3 regions of the Streptomyces nodosus genome follow, and region 2 is predicted to be linked to each of the others. Evidence: riboswitches for the same ligand, from Rfam matches in the RefSeq annotation. Region 2 holds a riboswitch; each other region holds the start of a gene.
What was found. Region 2 has a riboswitch for cyclic di-AMP ahead of CP978_RS19680 (transglycosylase SLT domain-containing protein). Riboswitches for the same ligand answer to the same signal wherever they lie in the genome.
Positions count from the first base shown of each region.

Region 1: it holds a riboswitch for cyclic di-AMP, as region 2 does, so the genes downstream of both, CP978_RS16975 (hypothetical protein) here and CP978_RS19680 (transglycosylase SLT domain-containing protein) in region 2, are expected to answer to the same signal.
Region 3: it holds a riboswitch for cyclic di-AMP, as region 2 does, so the genes downstream of both, CP978_RS14465 (LysM peptidoglycan-binding domain-containing protein) here and CP978_RS19680 (transglycosylase SLT domain-containing protein) in region 2, are expected to answer to the same signal.

Region 1 is NZ_CP023747.1:3,755,934-3,763,360, reverse strand. It holds gene CP978_RS17025 (hypothetical protein) at 1-194, opposite strand, end outside; tRNA gene CP978_RS17020 (tRNA-Ser) at 456-540, shown strand; gene CP978_RS17015 (hypothetical protein) at 693-1,040, opposite strand; gene CP978_RS17010 (GntR family transcriptional regulator) at 1,078-1,833, opposite strand; gene CP978_RS17005 (hypothetical protein) at 1,913-2,191, shown strand; partial or broken gene CP978_RS16990 (hypothetical protein) at 2,721-2,944, shown strand; partial or broken gene CP978_RS16985 (GntR family transcriptional regulator) at 2,941-3,672, shown strand; gene CP978_RS16980 (hypothetical protein) at 3,669-3,971, shown strand; cyclic di-AMP (ydaO/yuaA leader) riboswitch at 4,359-4,492, shown strand; gene CP978_RS16975 (hypothetical protein) at 4,496-4,729, shown strand; gene CP978_RS16970 (hypothetical protein) at 5,800-6,123, shown strand; one part of gene CP978_RS16965 (IS5 family transposase) at 6,179-6,514, shown strand; one part of gene CP978_RS16965 (IS5 family transposase) at 6,517-6,975, shown strand; gene CP978_RS16960 (protein kinase family protein) at 7,122-7,427, opposite strand, start outside.
Region 2 is NZ_CP023747.1:4,345,184-4,352,610, forward strand. It holds gene fahA (fumarylacetoacetase) at 1-1,101, opposite strand, end outside; gene CP978_RS19665 (carboxylate--amine ligase) at 1,325-2,623, shown strand; gene CP978_RS19670 (FAD-dependent oxidoreductase) at 2,652-3,854, shown strand; gene CP978_RS19675 (HAD family hydrolase) at 3,921-4,733, shown strand; gene CP978_RS19680 (transglycosylase SLT domain-containing protein) at 4,761-5,267, opposite strand; cyclic di-AMP (ydaO/yuaA leader) riboswitch at 5,270-5,469, opposite strand; gene CP978_RS19685 (CocE/NonD family hydrolase) at 5,824-7,427, opposite strand, start outside.
Region 3 is NZ_CP023747.1:3,200,440-3,207,866, reverse strand. It holds gene CP978_RS14475 (cytochrome P450 family protein) at 1-1,234, shown strand, start outside; gene CP978_RS14470 (LysM peptidoglycan-binding domain-containing protein) at 1,412-2,404, shown strand; cyclic di-AMP (ydaO/yuaA leader) riboswitch at 2,604-2,771, shown strand; gene CP978_RS14465 (LysM peptidoglycan-binding domain-containing protein) at 2,776-3,471, shown strand; gene eno (phosphopyruvate hydratase) at 3,798-5,084, shown strand; gene CP978_RS14455 (FtsB family cell division protein) at 5,182-5,667, shown strand; gene CP978_RS14450 (DUF501 domain-containing protein) at 5,789-6,394, shown strand; gene CP978_RS14445 (Ppx/GppA phosphatase family protein) at 6,391-7,368, shown strand.

The DNA of each region.
Region 1 (7,427 bases), 590 kb from region 2:
CTGCCGGAACCCCAGTAGGCGACGAATCCGCGGCGGAAGGAATCGCTGACGTTCGCCGTGTCGACGGAACTCCGGGCCAGCGCGTCGGGAGCCAGGAAGAAGGCGACGAGGACCGCTCCGGCCAGAGCGGCCAGGAGGCCGATCTGCCGCCGTGGCGTGGCGGTGAGACGGGACAGGGTTACGAGGCTGTTCATGGAGGGCTTTCGGTTGTGAGAGGCGGCGCCTTTTCGCGCAGGCCGGGGGCCTGAACCCCCAGAACGGCAAGCTATCGGCGGACGACCGCCCGGTCTCTGGAGCCAGCCTCCAACTACGGGGTGGGGCTAACCCCACCCGAGCTCAGCTCGACGGGGCTCCATCGCGTTGTGGATCACTTCGCCTGTGTGGACCACCCCCTCCGCCCGCCGCCCGATCCCGGTACGCTGTACTCGCTTCCGTCCTGGGTGACCGGAAGCGAGGGTGGGTTGCCCGAGCGGCCTAAGGGAACGGTCTTGAAAACCGTCGTGGCGCGAGTCACCGTGGGTTCAAATCCCACACCCACCGCGCAGGTGAACGGCCTCTGACCAGGCGAATCGGTCGGGGGCCGTTGTGCTGTGCACTGCCCGCTCGTCACCGTGCTTCCCTGCGGTTTCCCGCTCGATCGGGCACGGAAGGGGCACGCCGGGGGCACGGCGGTAAACGCGGGCACCTGCACATCAGTCGCCCGCGAACCACACGTAGCTGCCCGGGGTGGCCACGCACTGTTCCAGTACCGCCGCGAGATCATCCAGTGCCGCGCGTTGCTGCTCGTCGGCACACTGCTCGCTCAGGCCCGGCAACTCGCCGAGGGCTGCTGCGGCTTCCTGCTCGTTCATCACCGTGTCCCCGTAGGGATCGACGGCGGCAAGCCGACCGCGGACGCCGAGATAGTGAAGCGAGCCAAGTGCGTCGGCCAACGCGTCGCCGTGGCCGTAGCACCCTCGCAGGAATGTCCGGCGCGCCTTCTGCCAGTCGCGCGCCGGTCGAGCCGAGTGCAGTTCCACATCGATTCCCACGCCCGTCATGATGCCTGTTGCGGCGAGTCCCGTGTGGGGTGAGCGATCAGCGATTGATCGGGATCTCGTAGACGATCTCGCAGTGCGCGGCGGGCACCACGATGTCCGCCGTCTCCACGGGCCGGCCTTCGTCGCTGTAGTACGTCCGCCGGATGTGCGTGACAAGTGCGGCCTTCTGAATGCCGAGTAGTGACGCCTCCTCGGCGGTCGCCTGCCTGGGCTCCGGCTGCTCCACGGCATGGCTGACGGTGATCCCGATGGCGTCCATGCGGTTCACGACGCCTGCCCCGGCGTGGGGGCCTCCCTCGGGGAGGACGACGAGGGTGCCAGCGGTGAGGTCGTACGGCTCCCAACTGGTCGACAGCTGTACGGGCCTGCCGTCGGCCAGGAACTCGTACGCGGTCCGGACACACAGGTCGCCCTCGTCGATACCGAGTCGGGCAGCGATTTCCGCCGGGGCAGGCACCTTGGCGTCGGTCCTGCTCTCCCAGTCGCCCTGCCTGCCGACGGCCTTCATGTCCGCCCGGAACGGGGACCCTTGGGGCTGCTCACGCGCCGACGACCGGACCACGCGCACGCGTTGCCGGGGCTCGGCGACGTACGTACCCGAACCGGCGCGGCCCTCCAGCACGCCTTGGGAGATCAGCAGCTCCTGAGCCCTGCGGACCACGTTCTCGCCAACGCCGCACTCCTGGCCGATCTGGGCGCGGGAGGGAAGTCGGTCCCCCGGTTCCCACACATGCTCCGCGATCCGCCGCCGTAGTTCGTCGGCGATGCGGAGATAGGGCGGCTGCTCAGGCATATGGAAAATCTAGTCCACTAGCTCTAATCTAGTTAACTAGCTTCACTCAAAGTGATCGTTTAGTGACGGAGGCTGTCCTGTGCCCGCTTCGGGATTGAGCGCGGCGGCCCTTGCCGCCCGGCTGTCCGCCCTTGGGCTCACCACGCGAGTGGAGGAACACCCCTGGCACACATCGGTGGAGGCGGAGTTACCGGAATCGCTCTCCGTCGAGACCTGGCGGGAGGTCCTGGACGCGGTGGCTCGGGCGGACCGGTTCGGCCTGCTCGCCACCAGCATGAACGGCCGCACCCTCTGGGCGGTCGTACGCAGAACGGTCCCCACGACGGGCGATGTCGGGGGACCGGGCCATCAGCGATAGGAGCTGACCAGCGTGCTCAACCGTATCCGCCGTGCCCTCTCCCTCACCAGGGTGCGGAACTCCTCCAGGGGCAGGCACCGCCGCCCCTTAACGCCCTCTTCGCTGCCGGTGGTTCCTGCCGTCTCCCTTGAACCCGGTGGCGCGCTGATCCCCGCGCTGAGCCGGGACACTGCCGGGGCGGCGGGCCGACCCCTGCTCAGGGGTGAGGACGTCGCACTCGTCCGCCTGTACGTTCTGGCTTGGGAGAGGCGCGAGCGGACCCGCACGGTCATCGTCGCGCCCCACTTGCCGGCCGATGCCTGGCCCCAGGGCCTCGTGGGGGTCCGCTGATGTCCCTCGGCCGGAAGTCGCACCTCACGGGCACCTCGTCCGTCCCCTACCGCTCGGCCGCCTGCCGGATCGGCACACACCCCGTCTGCGCGGAGTCCTCCCCGGTGTCAGCACCGATTGACGTACCGGTGATCTACGAGGTGTGCGACTGCCCGTGCCACTCGGCGGTAGGCCTGGCCACGCCGGTGGGGGTGGCGCCGTGATCGACCGGATTCTCGGTGGCGCGCTGGTCTCCAACATCGAGATCACCGCGGCCACCGTGCAGCGCGGCGACATCATCCAGCTCGGCGGCCGGGCCTGCCGAGTGAGAGACCTCTTCCAGCTTCCCCAGGGAGCGAAGCAACTGGTCTTCGATTTGGGTGAGCTGCTGACATACACACGCGTACCCGGCTCGTCGCCGTGCGGACGCTGAGATGGCGGTGACCGGACTCGTGCCTTCCCGTCACCACGACATCGCCGACGACCTCCGGCAACAGATCACGACCGGCCGAGTCCAACTGGGGGAACGGCTGCCGTCCGAAGCCGTTCTGGCCGAGCGATACGCGGTCAGCACGGTGACACTGCGACATGCCCTCGCGGTGCTCCAGGGCCAAGGCCTCGTTGAGAAGATCCACGGCAAGGGCAACTTCGTCCGCCGCCCTCTACGGAAGATCATGTATGTGGGCGACTGGGGCATCCTGGCCCCCTGGACCCCTGGACCGCCGCTGAGCCGTCCTTGCGCGTCACCGTTCGCAGCGCCACGGTTCAGGCCCCCGCAGACCTGTCGGCCTTGTCCCCTCGCGGAGTTCAGCTGCTTCAGCCTCGAAGGGGAGTCACCGCGCGGGTTGGCCCGCATCTACATGCCGCGAGATCTGGCCCCTGCTGGAGTGCTCGACGACGAATCCGGTTGCCGGGCGGCGGTCAGACGCTTCGCCGTTCTCGGTCCGCCGCCGGCCGCCGTCCGGGAGACGGTGTGTGCTCGTCCCCCGACGCCGGACGAGGCAACGGCCCTCCGCATCGGCGCCACCGCGGCCGTGCTCGCGATCACCCGCATCGCAACCGACGCCACCGGCCGCGTCGTCGAAGCTGGGCTGTTGTCGTTCCCGGGGGATCGTGTCGACGCCGTATTCACCGTTCACCACGTGACCGACGACAGGAAGACTCGGGGATGACCACACCGAACAAGCTGCGGCTACTCCCATGGACGGGTCCGGAGGGCAAGCCCTGTTACCTGAGCACCGACGACCGGGGCGGTTACATGTCCCGCCTGGCGGACAACATCGAAGCGGTCCAGCTCGGTTCAGCAACCGATCTGCTGGAGCAGGCGTTGGAGGTCCTCGGCGACCAGGACACGAACCCGGCGGAAGTGCAGCGACTGGCGAGAGAGCTGACCAGGGCTCTCCGAGACGTCCTTCGCGTAGCTGCCAGCCGCGGACACCTTCTGGCGGCTGGCGAACATCAAGGGCTCTGAAGGGCGGACTCGAACGACGTACCTGCAGATGACAACTCTCCCGAGGGGGAGGGGAGCCAGCAACGCCACCGCGACTCCCCTCCCCCTCGGGTTTGTACCGACCCTGGCTCATGCGCCAACGTAGTCGCAGGCGGAGCAATCAACCTCGATTTAAGGTCAACAATGCTTCGCCGCATGGTCGTTGGACAGGACGTCGGGCCCCTCAGGGGGGTGACGAACCTCACAAATCCTCGATCCGATTGGGATTTGCGGACATTCGTGGGCCAAGCTCCATGTCTGACGACAAGCCCCCACCGCCATAGGTGGGGCGGTCTGGGCGTGCGCCGAGTCCTGCCGACGCCTGGATGCCAATACGAGGTATGGCGAGGCAGGAACGGAGGGCCCATGCACGACGGGTCGCCGAAACGGTCACGCCATGACCGGGCCGAGCAGCCCTTGGGGTGAAGTCGCAGCAGCGGCCGGGCAACTTCGCCAGCCCGAACCCGACAGGTCATCCTTCGTAGGCGGCAGACGAAGGGTTGCGCATGAGTGCGCCGCAGAACACCCCGCAATTCCCCGTTCCTCATCAGTCCCCGAGGAACAAGAAGACCGATTCCTTGATCGCGGTCTTGATCGCGATCATCATCGGAATGTTCGCCGGCATCCTTCATCGGACCATGGAGGGCGTGTCGTACTACGAGGCCGTGAAGACAGCAGGTGGTGCAGCCGTTGGAGTCGCGGTTCTCTTCCTCATGATCTTGGGTTACATCTGGCCCTGATCACGGAAACCCATCCGTAGCTTCGTAGTCCCTTCACCGTTCGGGGACGTACGGAGACCAAGGTCATCACGGAGACCCCGTGAGAGGACGTTGACGAGCCCGAGAGAGACCCTGGCACCCAAGCCAGGGTCTCTCTGTCGGTGTGCTCTGATACACCTCAGCCAGGCTACGGGTCTCGTCGAAGAGGGGAGGCTGCCCCGGCCGGCTTGCAGCAGCAGCCCGTGAGCCATCAGCCTGGGAAGCTCGGGTTACTCACGGGTGGTTGCTGGGCTGACCTGCGGCGGAGCGGCTAGGGGGACCTGACTGGTCGGCGGCCTGGTCCCCGCCCTTCCCCATGGTTCCCCGCACGATCTGGCACGGTTCTGGCACAACTCTTCGTTCCGTCAATGCCTTGAAGCAGATGCCGCAGTCGACCGTATGTCAGTGCTCGTTGCCAGGATGTGCCTGTGACGAAGAAACCTAAGACCGATCACGTCGGAGCGACAGCGGAACTCAAGGAGGCCGGCTGCGAACCGATCGAGCCTTACCCGGGCCGCACGTCGTTGCCATGGCGGGTCCGGTGTCTCAACAAGCGATGCCCTGGCCATGAGACACCGTTCGACGTGTACCTTAGCTATATCCGTAACCCGGTGTATGGGGGCGCTGGTTGCGGTCACTGCCGCAAGAATCGGCGAGCGAATGAGCGCCGTGCGGACATGATCACCCGCGGCCGTGTGCTGCCAATGGAGATAATCCACGAGGTGAGGCAGCCCGTCCACGCTTGGTGCCTCCGCTGCTGGAACGTCGTCAGTCCACGCTTGGACAACATACGTTCAGGACAGGGCAGTTGCGAGCACTGCGGAGGTAAGGCCCGATTCCCGGACGAGAAGGCGCGCCAGATAGCGCGTGCATGGGGCTATGAGCCTGACACGGGGATCCCGTACACGAACGATACGACCATGTGGCCGGGCCGGTGCTCGGCTTTGGGTCACTACTGCGACCCGTCCCTGAACGCCCGTTTCAGCGGCGGTCCATGTGCGGCATGTGCCAACCATGGGTTCAAACCTGATCGACCGGCGCTGCTCTACTTGGTGATCAAGTCGACTCTTGCGGCCGCCAAGGTCGGTATCTGTGAGCACTCACCCAAGAACAGCCGGCTGTACGAGCACGGCCGCAATGGGTGGACTGTGCTGAACACGATGAGCTTCCGGCTTGGGCGTGATGCTCGGGCTGTTGAGCGAATCACGGTCGAGTCGTGGCGTGCTCGTGGTTGGCCTCCGGTATTGGATAACGGCCTTGCCTATGACGGCTACACGGAGACCGTCTCTCTGCGGGTTACCTCAGCTGCAGAGATCTGGACTGCGGTGTGTTCGGCGGTGGCCGCTACTGCCAAACCGTCGGAACTCGTCATTTGAGCACCTCCTTAGACGTCGTCTCATTTGGGGTGATCGGTAGTCTGGGCTTGTGCTGATGGTGGAACGCTTGGTGCCGGACGAGTTGTACGACCTCTTCCAGCGTGTGGTGCCTCCCGCCCCCACACGCCCACAGGGCGGGGGTCGGCGACGGCACGGTGACCGTGAGGTCCTCGCGGCGATCATCTTCGTCGCCACGACGGGTTGCACCTGGCGGCAGTTGCCGCCGGTCTTCGGCCCGTCGGGACCGACCGCGCACCGGCGTTTCACCGAGTGGTCCGCAGCTCGGGTGTGGGCCAAGCTGCACCGGCTGGTCCTCGACGAGTTGGGCTCACGCGGCGACTTGGACTGGTCCCGTTGCGCGATCGACTCGGTGAACATGCGGGCCCTGAAAGGGGGGAGCTGACAGGTCCGAATCCTGTAGACCGAGGCAAGAAGGGCTCGAAGATCCACTTGATCACCGAGCGGACCGGATTGCCCCTGTCCATCGGCATCTCCGGTGCGAACCTCCACGACAGCCAGGCGCTCGAGCCACTCGTACGCGGGATCCCGCCGATCCGCTCCCGCCGCGGCCCGCGCAGGCGACGGCCCGCCAAGCTCCACGCGGACAAGGGGTACGACTACGACCACCTGCGCCGATGGCTCCGCATGCGCGGTATCCGACACCGCATCGCCCGCAGAGGCATCGAGTCCTCCACACGACTCGGCCGGCACCGTTGGACGATCGAACGCACCATGTCCTGGCTCGCCGGATGCCGCCGCCTGCACCGCCGCTACGAGCGCAAAGCGGAGCACTTCCTGGCCTTCACCGCGATCGCCTGCACCCTCATTTGCTACCGCAGACTCACCAAATGAGACGACTTCTTAGGAGTTCGATCCGTCCTCGTTCCAGGTGCTGCTGATGGTCGGTGTGACGGCCAGGCGGGGGCGTTGCTGTGCACGCCCGTCCTACACCGTTGATGTCAGCCGTGGATGTCAGAGGGCTTCACCCCCCCTAAGCGTTATGCCGGAGCGTCTGTGGGCGGCGGGGTGGATTCCAGTCTCTCGACGTCGCCAATTAGTTCGCGTACGCTCCCGTACCGATGGGCGACATCATGCGCCGCACATTTCCGCACGATCTGACTCGGCGCATCATCTTGGGACATTAGAGCATCTCTTCCAGTGAAGATATAGGAAAGTACCCAGCCGATCGAGTAGATTTCATTGCGTACGCCATAGTCCTTGAAGTTCTCCAGGAGGGGGTCCCGATAGGTTCCCCGCATCTCCGTCTTCGTTCGCGTGAACTCAGAATTCCTGTCCTTGGCGAG
Region 2 (7,427 bases):
CTTGCCGTCCGGGAGTTCGAGCGGTTCACGCCCGTTCCAGGTCAGCTCCAGGAGCGAGCCCCGCTCCCGCTCCGTCGTGCCGCTCACGGTGCCCGAGCCGTAGAGGTCGCCCGTCCGCAGGGACGCCCCGTTCACCGTCATGTGCGCGAGCTGCTGGGCCGCGGTCCAGTACATGGTCGAGAACGGCGGCTCGGAGACCGTATGGCCGTTGATCGCCACGGAGATGCGCAGGTCGTAGCCCATCGGCTCCTCCTGCGCGTCGTCCAGGTACGGCAGCAGCGGGTGGGTGCGCTCCGGGGGCGCCACCCGCGCCTCCTCCAGCGCGTCCAGCGGGGTGAGCCATGCCGAGACGGACGTGGCGAACGACTTGCCGAGGAACGGCCCGAGCGGAACGTACTCCCAGGCCTGGAGGTCCCGCGCCGACCAGTCGTTGAGCAGGCACAGTCCGAACACATGGTCCCGGAACCCGGACATCCCCACCGGCCGGCCCAGCGGCGAGGGAACCCCCACCACGAATCCGACCTCGGCCTCGATGTCCAGGCGCACCGAGGGCCCGAAGACCGGTGCCGGGTCCGTGGGCGCCTTGCGCTGCCCCTGCGGACGGACGACATCCGTGCCCGACACCACCACGGTGCCCGACCGGCCGTGGTAACCGATCGGCAGATGCTTCCAGTTGGGTGTCAGGGAGTCCTCGGCGTCCGGGCGGAAGATCTGACCGACATTGCGGGCATGGTTCTCGGAGGCATAGAAGTCGACATAGTCCGCGACCTCGAAGGGCAGATGCAGGGTGACCTCGGAGAGCGGATGCAGCAGAGGCGCGACGGTCTCCCGGTGCGCGGGATCCGTCACCCACTCCGTCAGCGCCCGGCGCACATCGGACCAGACGGGGCGACCGGCGGCCAGCAGGGGGCCGAGGGTCGGCCGGGCCAGCAGCGAGACATGGGGGGAGCCGAGCGCCCGCGCGGCCGCGCCCGCGTCGAGCACATGGTCGCCCAGGCGGACACCGACGCCGCGCGCATCGGAGCCGGCGGCCGAGAAGACACCGTAAGGAAGGTTGTGCGGGCCGAAGGGGTCGTCCTCGGGAAGATCGAAGGGGGGCATGGATGCTGCCTCGCTTTCGTGCACTTCGGGTGGGTCGTGCGGGGGGTGGCGTGCCCTGAGGGACGCCCCCACACGGTACGGGTGGCCCGCCCGTCCCGGGCAGTGTCTCAAGAGTTCGCAATGTCCGAATAGGTCTTGTCAGAGGGGCCAATTCGGGCTTAGCGTCCTTTGGGGGCACGGACGGGGTGGGTCCGGTCCATAGGGGGGACACGTGGGGGGACCCGTGGCCAGGAGCACCGGCAGCGTGCCGTTCGACGCGGACCGCGATGTACCGGGGCTCATCGTGAAGTTCGGCGACTACCCGCTGCACCACGGCGGCGTCGGCGCCATCCGCAGCCTCGGCCGGCTCGGCATTCCGATGTATGCGATCACCGAGGACCGTTACACACCGGCCGCCGCCTCCCGCTATCTGCGGCGCGCCTTCGTCTGGCCGACCACGGGGACGGAGGAACCGGAGCGACTGGTGGAGGGCCTGCTGCGGATCGGCAGGCGGATCGGCCGACCCACCGTGCTGGTCCCCACCGACGAGGAGGCCGCGGTCCTGATCGCGGAGCACCAGGACGTCCTGGCCGGCCCCTTTCTGTTCCCGAGGGTGGACGCCAAGCTTCCGCGCCGGCTGGCCAGCAAGCAGGGGCTGCACGAACTGTGCGTGGAACACGGCATCCCCAGCCCGGCGGCCGCCTTCCCGCAGTCGTACGACGACATCGTCGCCTTCGCGGAGAAGGCCCGCTTCCCGCTGGTGGCCAAGAACCGTGAGGCGTTCGTACGGCGCACCCGGCCCGCCGTCAACGGGACGACGCGGATCGCCACCCGCGAGGGCCTGCTGAGGCTCGCCCGCGACTGGGGAGAGCACCCCGGGGTGATCCTCCAGGAGTATCTGCCGCGGGAGGAGGCCGAGGACTGGATCGTGCACGCGTACTTCGACCGGGACTCGGCCCCGCTCGCCCTGTTCACCGGGGTCAAGGTCCGCTCCTGGCCGCCGCACGCGGGGATGACGGCCAGTGCGTACATCGTCGACAACCCGGATCTCGCCGACCTCGCCACGCGTTTCATCGAGCGGATCGGCTTCACCGGCATCGTCGACCTCGACCTCCGCTTCGACCGCCGCGACGGCCGGTACAAGCTGCTCGACTTCAACCCCCGTATGGGCGCCCAGTTCCGGCTCTTCGAGAACGAGCCGGGAGTGGACGTCGTCCGGGCCATGCATCTGGACCTCACCGGCCGTACCGTCCCGGCGGGGGCGCAGCGCTCCGGCCGTCGGTTCGTCGTGGAGAACATCGACCTGCCCGCCCTGCTCGCCTACCGCCGCAGCGGCTATACGACTCCGCACGCACCGGCCCGCGCGAGCGGTACGGAGCTGGCCTGGTTGGCGGGGGACGACCCCCGGCCGTTCTTCACCATGCTCGCGCGCCTCGTGCGGCCGGGCGCAAAACATCTGTATCAGCTGTGGCGGACCAACCGCCGTGGCAGCACCACGCGTTCGGGCAGGCGGCCCGGTCCGGCCCGTTCCACCACGAAGTAGGCACGGTCGCGTCCTGGGGAGGGACTTCGTGATTCAACCGGTAGCAGTGATCGGCGCCGGGCCGTTCGGCCTGTCCACCGCCGCCCATCTGCGGGCGCGGGGCGTGCCGGTGCGCGTCTTCGGCGAGCCCATGGTGAGCTGGCGCGACCATATGCCCCAGGGCATGCTCCTGAAATCGACCCCGGCCGCCTCCACCATCGACGCGCCCCAGGGCGGCCACACCCTGGTCGACTACTGCGATGCCGCCGGCATCCCCCGGCTGGTGACGGACGAGGACATCGTCCCGGTCGGGACGTTCCTCGCCTACGGCGAGTGGTTCCAGCAGAAGCTGGTGCCCGAACTGGAACGGGTCCGGGTCGTCTCCGTGGACCGCCGGCCGGGCGGCGGGTTCGATCTGAAGCTGGACTCGGGTGAACTCTTCGCCGCGCGTGCGGTCGTGGTGGCCACGGGCCTGTCGGGGCTCGCGCATCTGCCGCCCGAGCTGGCGACGGCCGCGGCGGACGGACCCACGCCGCTCGGCCCGGTCTCCCACAGCTCCCAGCACCACGATCTGCACCGGTTCTCCGGCAAGGAACTGCTGGTGGTCGGCGCGGGGCAGTCCGCGCTGGAGACGGCGGTGCTGGCGGCCGAGGCGGGGGCCCGGGTGCGCGTGGTGGCACGCGGTCGCGGCAAGGTCGCCTTCGGCGCGCCCCCGTGGCGGCAGCCGAGGCTGCGCCCCGAATCGCCGTTCGGCCGCGCCTGGTCGCTGTGGGCGCTGAGCTACTACCCGCACCCGTACCGCTTTCTGCCCGCCGGGACCCGCCACTATCTGGTCCGCCGGGTGCTCGGCCCGCTCGGCGCGTGGTGGTTGCGGGAGCGTTTCGAAGGCACGGTGGAGGTGCACGACGTGGACCGGGTCGTGGGTGCGTCCGCGTCGCACGGGGGACCGGTGCTGACGGTCCGCTCGCACACCGGCGGCACGGAGGAACTGGCCGCGGACCATGTGATCGCCGCCACCGGCTACCGCGTGGACATCGCGGCCATGGACTTCCTGGGCCATGAGCTGCGCACGGAGCTGGCGGTGAGCCGGGGTGCACCGAGGCTCGGCGCGGGCTATGCCTCCTCAGTCCCGGGTCTGTACTTCACGGGACTTCCGGCAGCGGCCTCGTACGGTCCGGTGATGCGGTTCGTGTGCGGCACGGAGTTCGCCTCCCCGCGCCTGGCCAAGCATCTGACGGCGGCGCACCGCTGAACACCGAAGCACCCGGGGTCGGTTGGAGCGGGACCGCCGGGACGGCTCCGTCCGTATTCTCTGATCATGGCCGCACCGCTCGCGTACACACTCATCGCCACCGATCTGGACGGAACGCTGCTGCGAGGTGACGACACGCTCTCCGACCGGTCCAGGGCCGCGCTGGCCCGGGCCGTGGCGGCCGGCGCACAGCACCTGGTGGTGACGGGGCGCCCGGCGCCGAGAGTACGGCCGCTGCTGGACGACCTCGGCGCCACGGGGCTCGCGGTGTGCGGACAGGGCGCGCAGGTGTACGACGCCGGCGCCGACCGGCTGCTGTTCTCCGCCACCCTGGACCGGGAGCTGGCGGAGACCGCGCTCGGCAAGATCGAGGCCGAGGTCGGGCAGGTCTGTGCGGCCGTCGACCAGGACGGGGTGGACGGGCTCACGCTCATCGAGCCCGGCTACCGGATGCCGCACCCCACCCTGCCCGCGGTACGGGTGGGACGGCGCGAGGACCTGTGGCGCCGGCCCGTCAGCAAGGTGCTGCTGCGCCATCACGCCCTGTCCGACGACGCGTTGGCGGCGGCGGCCCGTGGCGCGGTCGGTTCCCTGGCTACGGTCACCATGTCGGGGCCCGGCACCGTCGAACTCCAGCCCTCGGGCATCACCAAGGCGACGGGGCTGGCGCTGGCCGCCGAGCACCTCGGACTGAGCCGGTCCGGCACCGTCGCCTTCGGGGACATGCCCAATGACATACCGATGTTCGACTGGGCCGCGTACGGCGTCGCCATGGCCAACGCCCATCCCGAACTCAAGGCGGTCGCCGACGAGATCACCACATCGAACGAGGACGACGGCATCGCCGTCGTCCTCGAACGACTGTTCCCGGGGCGCTAGCCCTCGGCTTATCCCGAAGGGCGGATCTCAGTACGCGCTGTTGACGTTGTCGATCGAGCCGTACCGGTGGGCGGCGTAGTTGCACGCGGCCGTGATGTTCGCGATCGGGTCGTAGGGGTCGAAGGCCGTGCCCGGCACGTGGTACGTGCTGAAGGTCGGGTCGATGACCTGGAGGAGGCCCTTGGACGGGATGCCCGCACGAGCGTTGGAGTCCCAGAGGTTGATGGCCTTCGGGTTGCCCGAGGACTCGCGCATCACATTGCGGTAGATGCCGTTGTAGGAGCCGGGGATCCCGTGCTGCTTCATGATCGACAGCGACTGACGGATCCAGCCGTCGAGGTTCCCGGAGGTGCTGGTCGAGGCCGTCAGGGCCATCGGGGCCTTGGCGGGGGTGGCGGCGGAGGCGCCGGTCGCGCCCAGGATCGGGAGGGCGAGAACGGCGGCTCCGGTGCCCGCGACGGCAAGGGCGCGGGTCAGACGGACGGCCTTGGAGTTGCGGTTCCGACGGCGTGCGGGCAGGGAGAAAGCGGGCATGTCGTTTTCCTCTCCGATGCCTGCGAGGTGAGCTGTCGGGTTCGGGCGGGGAGGTGCCCGGCCGGTCTCGGTGTCGAGACGCGGCTTCACCCCGAGCCGCTCCGGAACGGTGTCCGGTGCGGCGGCTTACCTGGGTCCCCCGCTCCTGCCGTCGTGTGTAGAAGGAGCCTCGAGCGGCGGCAGGATTCGGCATTCCGCTCGCGGTGAGAGGAAGGTATGCGACCGCACATATCGGGAACAAGCTCGAAAGTCACACTCCTGCCCGAATAACCCTGACTTGAGGGAATAAGGGGGGTGATCCAATGTGTTGAGGGGGGTTCAACTGGCCATGCGCGCGGAGGGCGTTGGCGATATGGCCAGAAAAGGGTGATCATGCCCTGAGGTGACCCAATTCACTCGCGAGTCCTTGTTGATGGCGAGGGGGTATTGGGTGAAGAAAAGCCCGCAAAGATGCTTAAAACGGACATAAAGCGTTGCTGTGTTGAGGGTCACTCGCCCAAGGTTCTCCCGTTTCAGGGCATATGGGAGTGGGGTGTGGTCGCCGTGCACCCGCCGTCTATCCCTGCACGCGAGGGATCCGCCGCTCCCAGGTCCGGTGGAACACCACCTCGTAGCCGTCCTTGCAGACGATCTCGGTCCAGACGGCGAAGTCCGTGTCGGTGCAGCTGACCTCGGAGTGTGTCTCCACCCGCGCGTCCCACCCCTGTTCGGGCCGGTGCAGCCGCACCGACCGGTCGCTCCGGGCGCGGGCGGTGGAGGGTCCCGAGTCCCCGATGGTGTAGGCCTCCAACGCGTCCTCGGTGACCTCGAGGCCGTCGGGGTAGACCCGGGTGCCGTCGCGGCTCGGGTCGACCACCAGGAGCCACTCGCCCTTCGCCGTGTCCCGCACCACCAGGCGCTCCGGGCGGGGTTCCTCGAGCGTGGCCGGGCTGCTGACGCGGAGCGGCTCGTACTGCTCCGGCTCGGCGAAGGCGATCGTGGGCCCGGACTCCCTCGCGCGTACCGGGAGTTCCAGCGAACTGCCCGCCGGGTCCAGGGTGAAGCCCGCCTCCGAACCCGGCTGCGGCCACAGCCACGGCCAGTACGCGGAGGACACGGCGAGACGGATGCGGTGCCCGGCGCGGAAGGTGTGGCCGATGCCGTTCAGCGCGAACACCACATCCTCGGTGGCGCCAGGGGGCCAGGGCGTCTCCCGGTCGGGACCATGACGTGCGAGCAGATTCAGTGCGCCCCGGGTGACCAGCGTCGACGACCCGTCGGGCGCCACGTCGCAGAGCCGGGCGACGACCTGGGCGCGCGGCACCGGGCAGGTCAGCCGCAGGCGCACCCGGGGCCGTCCCAGCAGCCAGGTCTCCTCGGCCGCCGCGAACTCGAAGCACACCGAGCGCGCGTCCTCCTCCCGCTGGTCGGGCGGCAGATCGGCGTCGTTCCCACGAGGGGCGAAGCGGCCGGCGTCGAGCCCGGTGTGCATGGGGGACCGCACGAGTACGGGAGCGCCCTGGAGCGTGTACGAGACCCAGGTGACCTGTGGCGAGGGCCAGGCCGGCTCGCCGATCCAGCGGCCCGGCAGCACCTCGTAGCTGGTCGCCGGGGGATGCGGGCCGTCGAGGTAGGCGCGCAGCACCGGCTCCGCCATCACCCCGGTGTCCTCGTCCTTGAGCCAGTGGTCCCACCAGCGGAGCGTCTCCTGGAGGAAGCCGATCGCGGGGCCCGGCTGACCGTGGTCGGGGTACTGGAGCGACCATGGCCCGATCAGGCCTCTCACACGGTCGGGTGGAAGCTGCTCCACCAGTCCGAGCACGGTGTCCCGGTGCGGTTCGTGCCAGCCGCCCACCGCGAGGACGGCCGCCCGGGGTGTGCCCGGGTCCTCCCCGGGGCCGCCGTCCGGCCGGGGGCCGTCCGGTACCGGGTCGCCCGGCCAGGCGTCGACCAGCGGCTCCATGGCCTCCAGGCGCCGGGCCCAGACGTCCCGCCACACCGTGCCCACATACGTGGGGTCCGGGGGCAGGGCCGCGAGTGCGAGCAGCGCCGCCGCCCGTGCGGGCAGACCGCCGGCGAGGACGGAGCCGCCGGTCCGGCGCAGATCCTCGAAGTGGCGTTCGCCGGCGGGGCAGACGGCGACGACCGCCCGTAGGGGCTCGGGCGCCAGGGCCGCGACCC
Region 3 (7,427 bases), 1.1 Mb from region 2:
CGCCTACGCCTGGCTCCGCGAGCACGCGCCCGTGCACCGGACGCGGCTGCCCAGCGGTGTGGAGGCCTGGCTGGTCACCCGGTACGCCGACGCCAAGCAGGCCCTTGCCGACCAGCGGCTCAGCAAGAACCCGGCGCATCATGACGAGCCCGCACACGCCAAGGGCAAGACCGGCATCCCCGGTGAGCGCAAGGCCGAGCTGATGACCCATCTGCTCAACATCGATCCGCCGGACCACACCCGGCTGCGCCGACTCGTCTCCAAGGCCTTCACACCCCGGCGGGTCGCCGAATTCGCCCCGCGCGTGCAGGAACTGACCGACCGGCTGATCGACGGCTTCGCCGGGCGGGGCAGTGCCGACCTCATCCATGAGTTCGCCTTCCCGCTCCCCATCTACGCCATCTGCGACCTGCTCGGCGTCCCGCGCGAGGACCAGGACGACTTCCGCGACTGGGCCGGGATGATGATCCGGCACGGCGGAGGGCCGAGGGGCGGGGTCGCCCGGTCCGTCAAGAAGATGCGCGGCTATCTCGCCGACCTCATCCACCGCAAGCGCCAGGCCCTGTCCGAGGAGCCCGGACCCGGCGAGGACCTCATCTCCGGGCTCATCCGGGCCTCCGACCACGGCGAGCACCTCACCGAGAACGAGGCCGCCGCCATGGCCTTCATCCTGCTCTTCGCCGGGTTCGAGACCACCGTCAACCTCATCGGCAACGGCACCTACGCCCTGCTCACCCACCCCGGTCAGCGGGCCCGTCTCCAGGACTCCCTGGCCCGCGGGGAACGCGGACTGCTGGAAACCGGGATCGAGGAACTCCTGCGCTACGACGGCCCGGTGGAACTGGCCACCTGGCGCTTCGCCACCGAGCCGCTCACCGTCGGCGGGCAGCGGATCGCCGCCGGGGATCCGGTGCTCGTCGTGCTCGCGGCCGCCGACCGGGACCCCGAGCGGTTCGCCGACCCCGATGTGCTCGATCTCACCCGTCGTGACAACCAGCATCTGGGATACGGCCACGGCATCCACTACTGCCTCGGCGCCCCGCTGGCCCGGCTGGAGGGACAGTCGGCGCTCGGCACCCTCCTCACCCGTCTCCCGGACCTCCGCCTTGCGGTGGATTCGGCCGATCTGCGCTGGCGCGGTGGGTTGATCATGCGTGGATTGCGTACGCTTCCCGTGGAGTTCACACCGGTTCCGGGGAAAGGTCGCAGAGAATCCCCGGAATCCACCGGATGAAAAGGTGAACCCGCCGACGGCCGGGAAAACATGACAGCTCCTCAGCTTCGTGATCCCGACGTGATCTGCGCTGCATTGACTTGTGACAAGCGACCGACTGCCAATAGATTCACGCAGCAACGCGGTGGTCGCCACAACCGCCGCGCCGACCATTGCTGTCGTGCGAAAGGCAAGCGCATGCTCTCCGGGAACGGCCGTCATCGTCGCCCCCGTCAGGCTCCGGCCGTTCTTGTCGCGGCGGGGGTGACCGGATCGGCGATCGCGATCCCGCTCCTGGGCGCCACCGGCGCGAGCGCGGCCACCGGTGCCACCTGGGACCAGGTCGCGCAGTGCGAGAGCGGCGGCGCCTGGAGCGCCGACACCGGCAACGGCCGCTACGGCGGCCTCCAGATGACGCAGGGGGAATGGGAGTCCCACGGCGGCCTCGACTACGCCTCCAGCCCCGACCGCGCGAGCCGCTCGCAGCAGATCGCCGTCGCCGAGAAGATCCTCGACGAGCGCGGCGCCTCCTCCTGGGCCTCCTGCGGCTTGGTCTCCGGCCTGGAGCAGGACTCCGGCTCCGCGGGCGTCGACACGGGTCTGGCGAGAGACGCGTCCGGCGCTCCCTCCTCCGGTTCCGGCGTGGTGGGCTTCGGACTGTCCGAGTCGCCCGACAGGGTCACTCCGGTCACCCCGGCACCCTCTTCGTCCCCCTCGTCGGAGGCGACCGCCGACTCCGAAGGGAGCGACGCCGGTGCCGGCGCCTCCCAGGAGTCCACCGCCCCGTCCGACCAGAAGAGCGGCAGCGCCGACGAAGGCGACAAGTCGGGCAAATCCCAGGAGCAGGGCGCCCCTTCGGGTGAGGAGGTCGACGACGCCTCCGGCGGCGGACGGCACCGCGGTGGCAGCGCCGAAGAGACCGCCGTGGACGGACGCGACGACGACACGACGGGCCGGCACGCCTCGCGCAGCTCCGACACCGCGCGGGACGCCGGGGCCGACGCCGAGGCCGGCACCTACATCGTCCGCGCCGGGGACAGCCTGGCGGGCATCGCCCACTCGCTCGGCGTCAAGGGCGGATGGTCCGCGCTGTACGACGGGAACAAGCAGACGGTCGGCACCGACCCCGACCACATCGTCCCCGGTCAGAACCTTGCGGTCGACGATGGACAGTCGGCGGACCAGCACTGAACTGAGTCCCGGACGGGGGCACTTAGTGCCCCGTTTCCTTCATCGATGTCCGTTTTGGCGAGGGTGAGAGATGGGTCTCAAAGGCCCTGATCGTCTTTGGAAATCGGCGGATCGGCTGCTTACGGTCATGTCCGCTCGCCACCGCGGGCCCCGACGGTCGCAACGCCGAATCCTGCCAGCGGCCGTACGGGAACAGTCGTCGCGCCATGCGCCGCAGGCAGGAGCGGGGGACCCAAGGTAAGTGCCGCGCCCGGGAGTTGACCGGGAACGGCTTGGGGTGGAGCCGCGCGTCCAGGGGACGCGCGGCCGGGCAACTCAACCGGCCCGAACCCGACAGCTCACCTCGCAGGCGTCGGTGAGGGGATCGAACCATGCTGTGTTCCGGCAAGAGCAGTCGTCGCCGCCCGTCCAAGGCCGTCCGCGCCATCACCTTCGCCGGTGTCACCGGCGCCGCCGTCGCCGCGCCGCTGCTCGTGGCCGGCAACGCCTCCGCCGCCACCGCCGCCGAGTGGGACGCCGTCGCCCAGTGCGAGTCCGGCGGCAACTGGTCCATCAACACCGGCAACGGCTACTACGGTGGTCTGCAGTTCTCGAACTCCACCTGGGCCGCGTTCGGCGGTACCGCGTACGCCCCGCGCGCCGACCTCGCCGGCAAGGCGCAGCAGATCGCCGTCGCCGAGAAGGTCCTCGCGGGTCAGGGCAAGGGCGCCTGGCCGGTCTGCGGCAAGGGCCTGTCCGGCACCCCGTACAACGGCGCCGCCGCCGGCACCTCCTCCGGTGCCTCCGCCGGTGGTGCGAAGACCTCCCGTCCGGCCGCCCCGCAGCAGGCCTCCCGCGGCGCCGAGCGTCCGGCCGCGCAGAAGACCGTCACCGCCCCGGCCGGCCAGAAGGCCCAGAAGATCCGGAAGGGCGACGGCGAGTACAAGGTCGTCAAGGGCGACTCCCTCAGCTCGATCGCTGCGGAGCACCATGTCCGCGGCGGCTGGAAGAAGCTGTTCGAGCTGAACAAGGACATCGTCAAGAACGCCGACCTCATCTACCCGGGTCAGCAACTGCACCTGAAGTGACGGCCCTCCGGCGGTCCGACCGCAAGGCCCTCGTGCACCGACCTCCCCGCTGACGGCCGGGTGAGGGCCACCCCGTCCCCGCGGTCGCCCCGTCCCCACGGTCCCCCCGCTCCGGCGCGTGTTCCCCCGCACGCCCGGAGCGGGGCTTTTTCGCCCGTACGACCGCTGAATTTCACCGGGCTTTCACTCCCCCCTTTGTTCCGGGCGGGAACAATGTGTACGGTCACTCTGTCCGTGGGACGGTCGGTCGGCCGGCCGCTGACCCCGGACGGTTAGGCTCTAGTCGCAAGGTGCCCCGCACTCTCAGCGTCACATCCATGAAGGAGATGCTCGTGCCGTCCATCGACGTCGTCGTAGCCCGGGAAATCCTGGACTCCCGAGGCAACCCCACGGTCGAGGTCGAGGTCGGCCTCGACGACGGGAGCACCGGGCGTGCCGCCGTCCCGTCCGGCGCCTCCACCGGTGCCTTCGAGGCCATCGAGCTCCGTGACGGTGACCCCAACCGCTACCAGGGCAAGGGTGTCGAGAAGGCCGTCCTCGCCGTCATCGAGCAGATCGGCCCGGAGCTGGTCGGCTACGACGCCACCGAGCAGCGCCTGATCGACCAGGCGATGTTCGACCTGGACGCCACCGACAACAAGGGCTCCCTCGGCGCCAACGCCATCCTGGGTGTCTCCCTCGCGGTCGCCCACGCCGCCTCCGAGGCCAGCGACCTCCCGCTCTTCCGCTACCTGGGCGGCCCGAACGCGCATCTGCTGCCGGTGCCGATGATGAACATCCTGAACGGCGGCTCGCACGCCGACTCCAATGTGGACATCCAGGAGTTCATGATCGCCCCGATCGGTGCGGAGTCCTTCTCCGAGGCGCTGCGCTGGGGCACCGAGGTCTACCACACCCTCAAGAAGGTGCTGAAGGGCAAGGGCCTGTCGACCGGTCTCGGCGACGAGGGCGGCTTCGCGCCGAACCTCGGCTCCAACCGTGAGGCCCTCGACCTCATCCTGGAGGCCGTCAAGCAGGCCGGGTACGTCCCCGGCGAGCAGATCGCCCTCGCGCTCGACGTCGCCGCCTCCGAGTTCTACAAGGACGGCAAGTACCTCTTCGAGGGCAAGGAGCGCTCCGCCGCCGAGATGACGGAGTACTACGAGGAGCTGGTCGCGGCCTACCCGCTCGTCTCCATCGAGGACCCGCTGTTCGAGGACGACTGGGCCGGCTGGAAGGTCATCACCGACAAGCTCGGCGACAAGGTCCAGCTCGTCGGCGACGACCTGTTCGTCACCAACCCCGAGCGCCTCGCCCGGGGCATCGAGGACGGCGCCGCCAACGCCCTGCTGGTCAAGGTCAACCAGATCGGCTCGCTGACCGAGACCCTCGACGCCGTCGAGCTGGCCCAGCGCAGCGGCTTCAAGTGCATGATGTCCCACCGCTCCGGCGAGACCGAGGACGTGACGATCGCCGACCTGGCCGTCGCCACCAACTGCGGCCAGATCAAGACCGGCGCCCCGGCCCGCTCCGAGCGTGTCGCCAAGTACAACCAGCTGCTGCGCATCGAGGAGATCCTCGACGACGCCGCGGTGTACGCCGGCCGCAGCGCCTTCCCGCGCTTCAAGGGCTGAGCCGTCCAGGGCCACGGCCCAGTCGTACGTACGTCCCCGTACTCGGTCCCGTACCGTGTGCGGGGACGTACGTGCGTATGAAGGGGAGGCGGGAGACATGGCCGTGAAGGACCGTGACCGGTTCTCCACCGCGACCAGGCTGCGGCTGCTCGGGGAGCAGACGGCGGCTCGGGTCTACCGCTCCCAGACCAGACGCCAGGCCCGCCGTTCCCGGCTCACCGGGCGGGCCGCCCTGCTCGCGCTCGTCCTGTGCTCGCTGATCGTGGCGCTGGCGTACCCGATGCGGCAGTACGTCTCCCAGCGCGCCGAGATCGCCGACATGGAACGCCGGCAGGAACAGGCACGCCAGCGCGTCGAACAGCTGCGCGATCTCAAGGCACGCTGGCAGGATGACGCCTATGCGCAGCAGCAGATCCGGCAGCGGCTGCACTATGTGATGCCGGGGGAGACCGGTTACATCGTGATCGACCCGGACGCGGTCGAGCAGTCCCGGACGAACCGTGCGACCGCCGCGCGCCCCTGGTACACCGGCATCTGGGACGGGATCGACCGGTCCGACGCCCTCGAGAAGCCGGGCCGGTGAGCCGTCCCGCCGGACCCCGCGCCGGGTGAACCACCGGGCCGTCGCGCGCCGATGACGCGGTGACCGGCCCCGCGGCCGAACCCCTGCCCGGACGAATCAGTGACCGATGAGAAAGACAATCATGGAAACCGCCCCGCCGCCCACCCCGCGCACCGAGCCCACCGACGCCGACGTCGAGGCCATCCAGCAGCAGCTCGGACGCCCCCCGCGCGGGCTGCGCGCGATCGCCCACCGGTGCCCCTGCGGGCAGCCGGACGTCGTGGAGACGGCGCCGCGGCTCGCCGACGGCACTCCGTTCCCGACGACGTACTACCTGACCTGCCCGCGCGCCGCCTCCGCGATCGGCACGCTGGAGGCGAACGGCGTGATGAAGGAGATGACGGAGCGCCTGGCCCGGGACCCGGAGCTGGCCGCCGCCTACCGCGCCGCGCACGAGGACTACATCGCCCGCCGGGACGCCATCGAGGTCCTGACGGGCTTCCCGAGCGCGGGCGGTATGCCGGACCGGGTGAAGTGCCTGCATGTGCTGGTGGCGCACTCGCTGGTGGCCGGCCCGGGCGTCAACCCGCTCGGTGACGAGGCGATCGCGATGCTGCCCGAGTGGTGGCGCAAGGGGGCGTGTGTGGCGCCCGCGGGGCCGCCGTCGGGCGACGACTGGCAGACGGAGACCTCCGAAAGCGGCTGGTTCGCCTTCAAGCCCGTCGACCCCGAGGAGGGCGACGCATGACCCGGGTCGCCGCCGTCGACTGCGGCACGAACTCCATCAGGCTCCTGATCGCGGACGTCACCGGGTCCGGGGACGCCCCGGGCACCGGAACCACCGCCGAACTCGTCGAGCTGGACCGGCGGATGACCATCGTCCGGCTCGGTCAGGGCGTGGACCGCACCGGGCGCCTCGCCCCGGAGGCCCTCGAACGCACCTTCGCGGCCTGCCGGGAGTACGCCGGGCTCATCAAGGAGCACGGCGTCGAGCGGATCCGCTTCGTCGCCACCTCCGCCACCCGGGACGCGGAGAACCGGGACGAGTTCGTCCGCGGGGTCCTGGAGATCCTCGGAGTCGAGCCCGAGGTCATCTCCGGCGACCAGGAGGCGGAGTTCTCGTTCACGGGCGCGACCAGGGAGCTGGCCGGCCGCGAGGACCTGGCCAAGCCCTATCTGGTCGTGGACATCGGGGGAGGGTCCACGGAGTTCGTGGTCGGCGAGGAGCATGTGCGTGCCGCGCGCTCCGTCGACGTCGGCTGTGTCCGTATGACCGAGCGTCATCTCCTGCGCGACGGGGCCGTCACCGACCCGCCGGCCCCCGAGCAGATCGCGGCCGTACGGTCCGACATCGAGTCCGCGCTGGACCTGGTGGAACGGACGGTGCCCCTGCGTGAGGCCCGGACGCTGGTCGGGCTCGCGGGCTCCGTCACCACCCTCTCGGCCATCGCCCAGGACCTCCCCGGGTACGACACCGCGAGGATCCATCACTCCCGTGTCTCCCGCGAGCGGGTCCGGGAGATCACCGAGTGGCTGCTGCGGTCCACCCACGCCGAACGCGCGGCGATCCCCTCCATGCACCCCGGGCGCGTGGACGTCATCGGCGCGGGCGCCCTCGTCCTGCTCACGATCATGGAGCGCACCGGGGCCGAGGAGGTCGTGGTCAGCGAGCACGACATCCTTGACGGCATCGCTTTCTATGCGGCCGAGTCGCCTTCATAGGCGATCCTCGACGGGATCGCCTATGACGCGGCCGAGTCGCCGTCGTAGGCCGTCCTCGA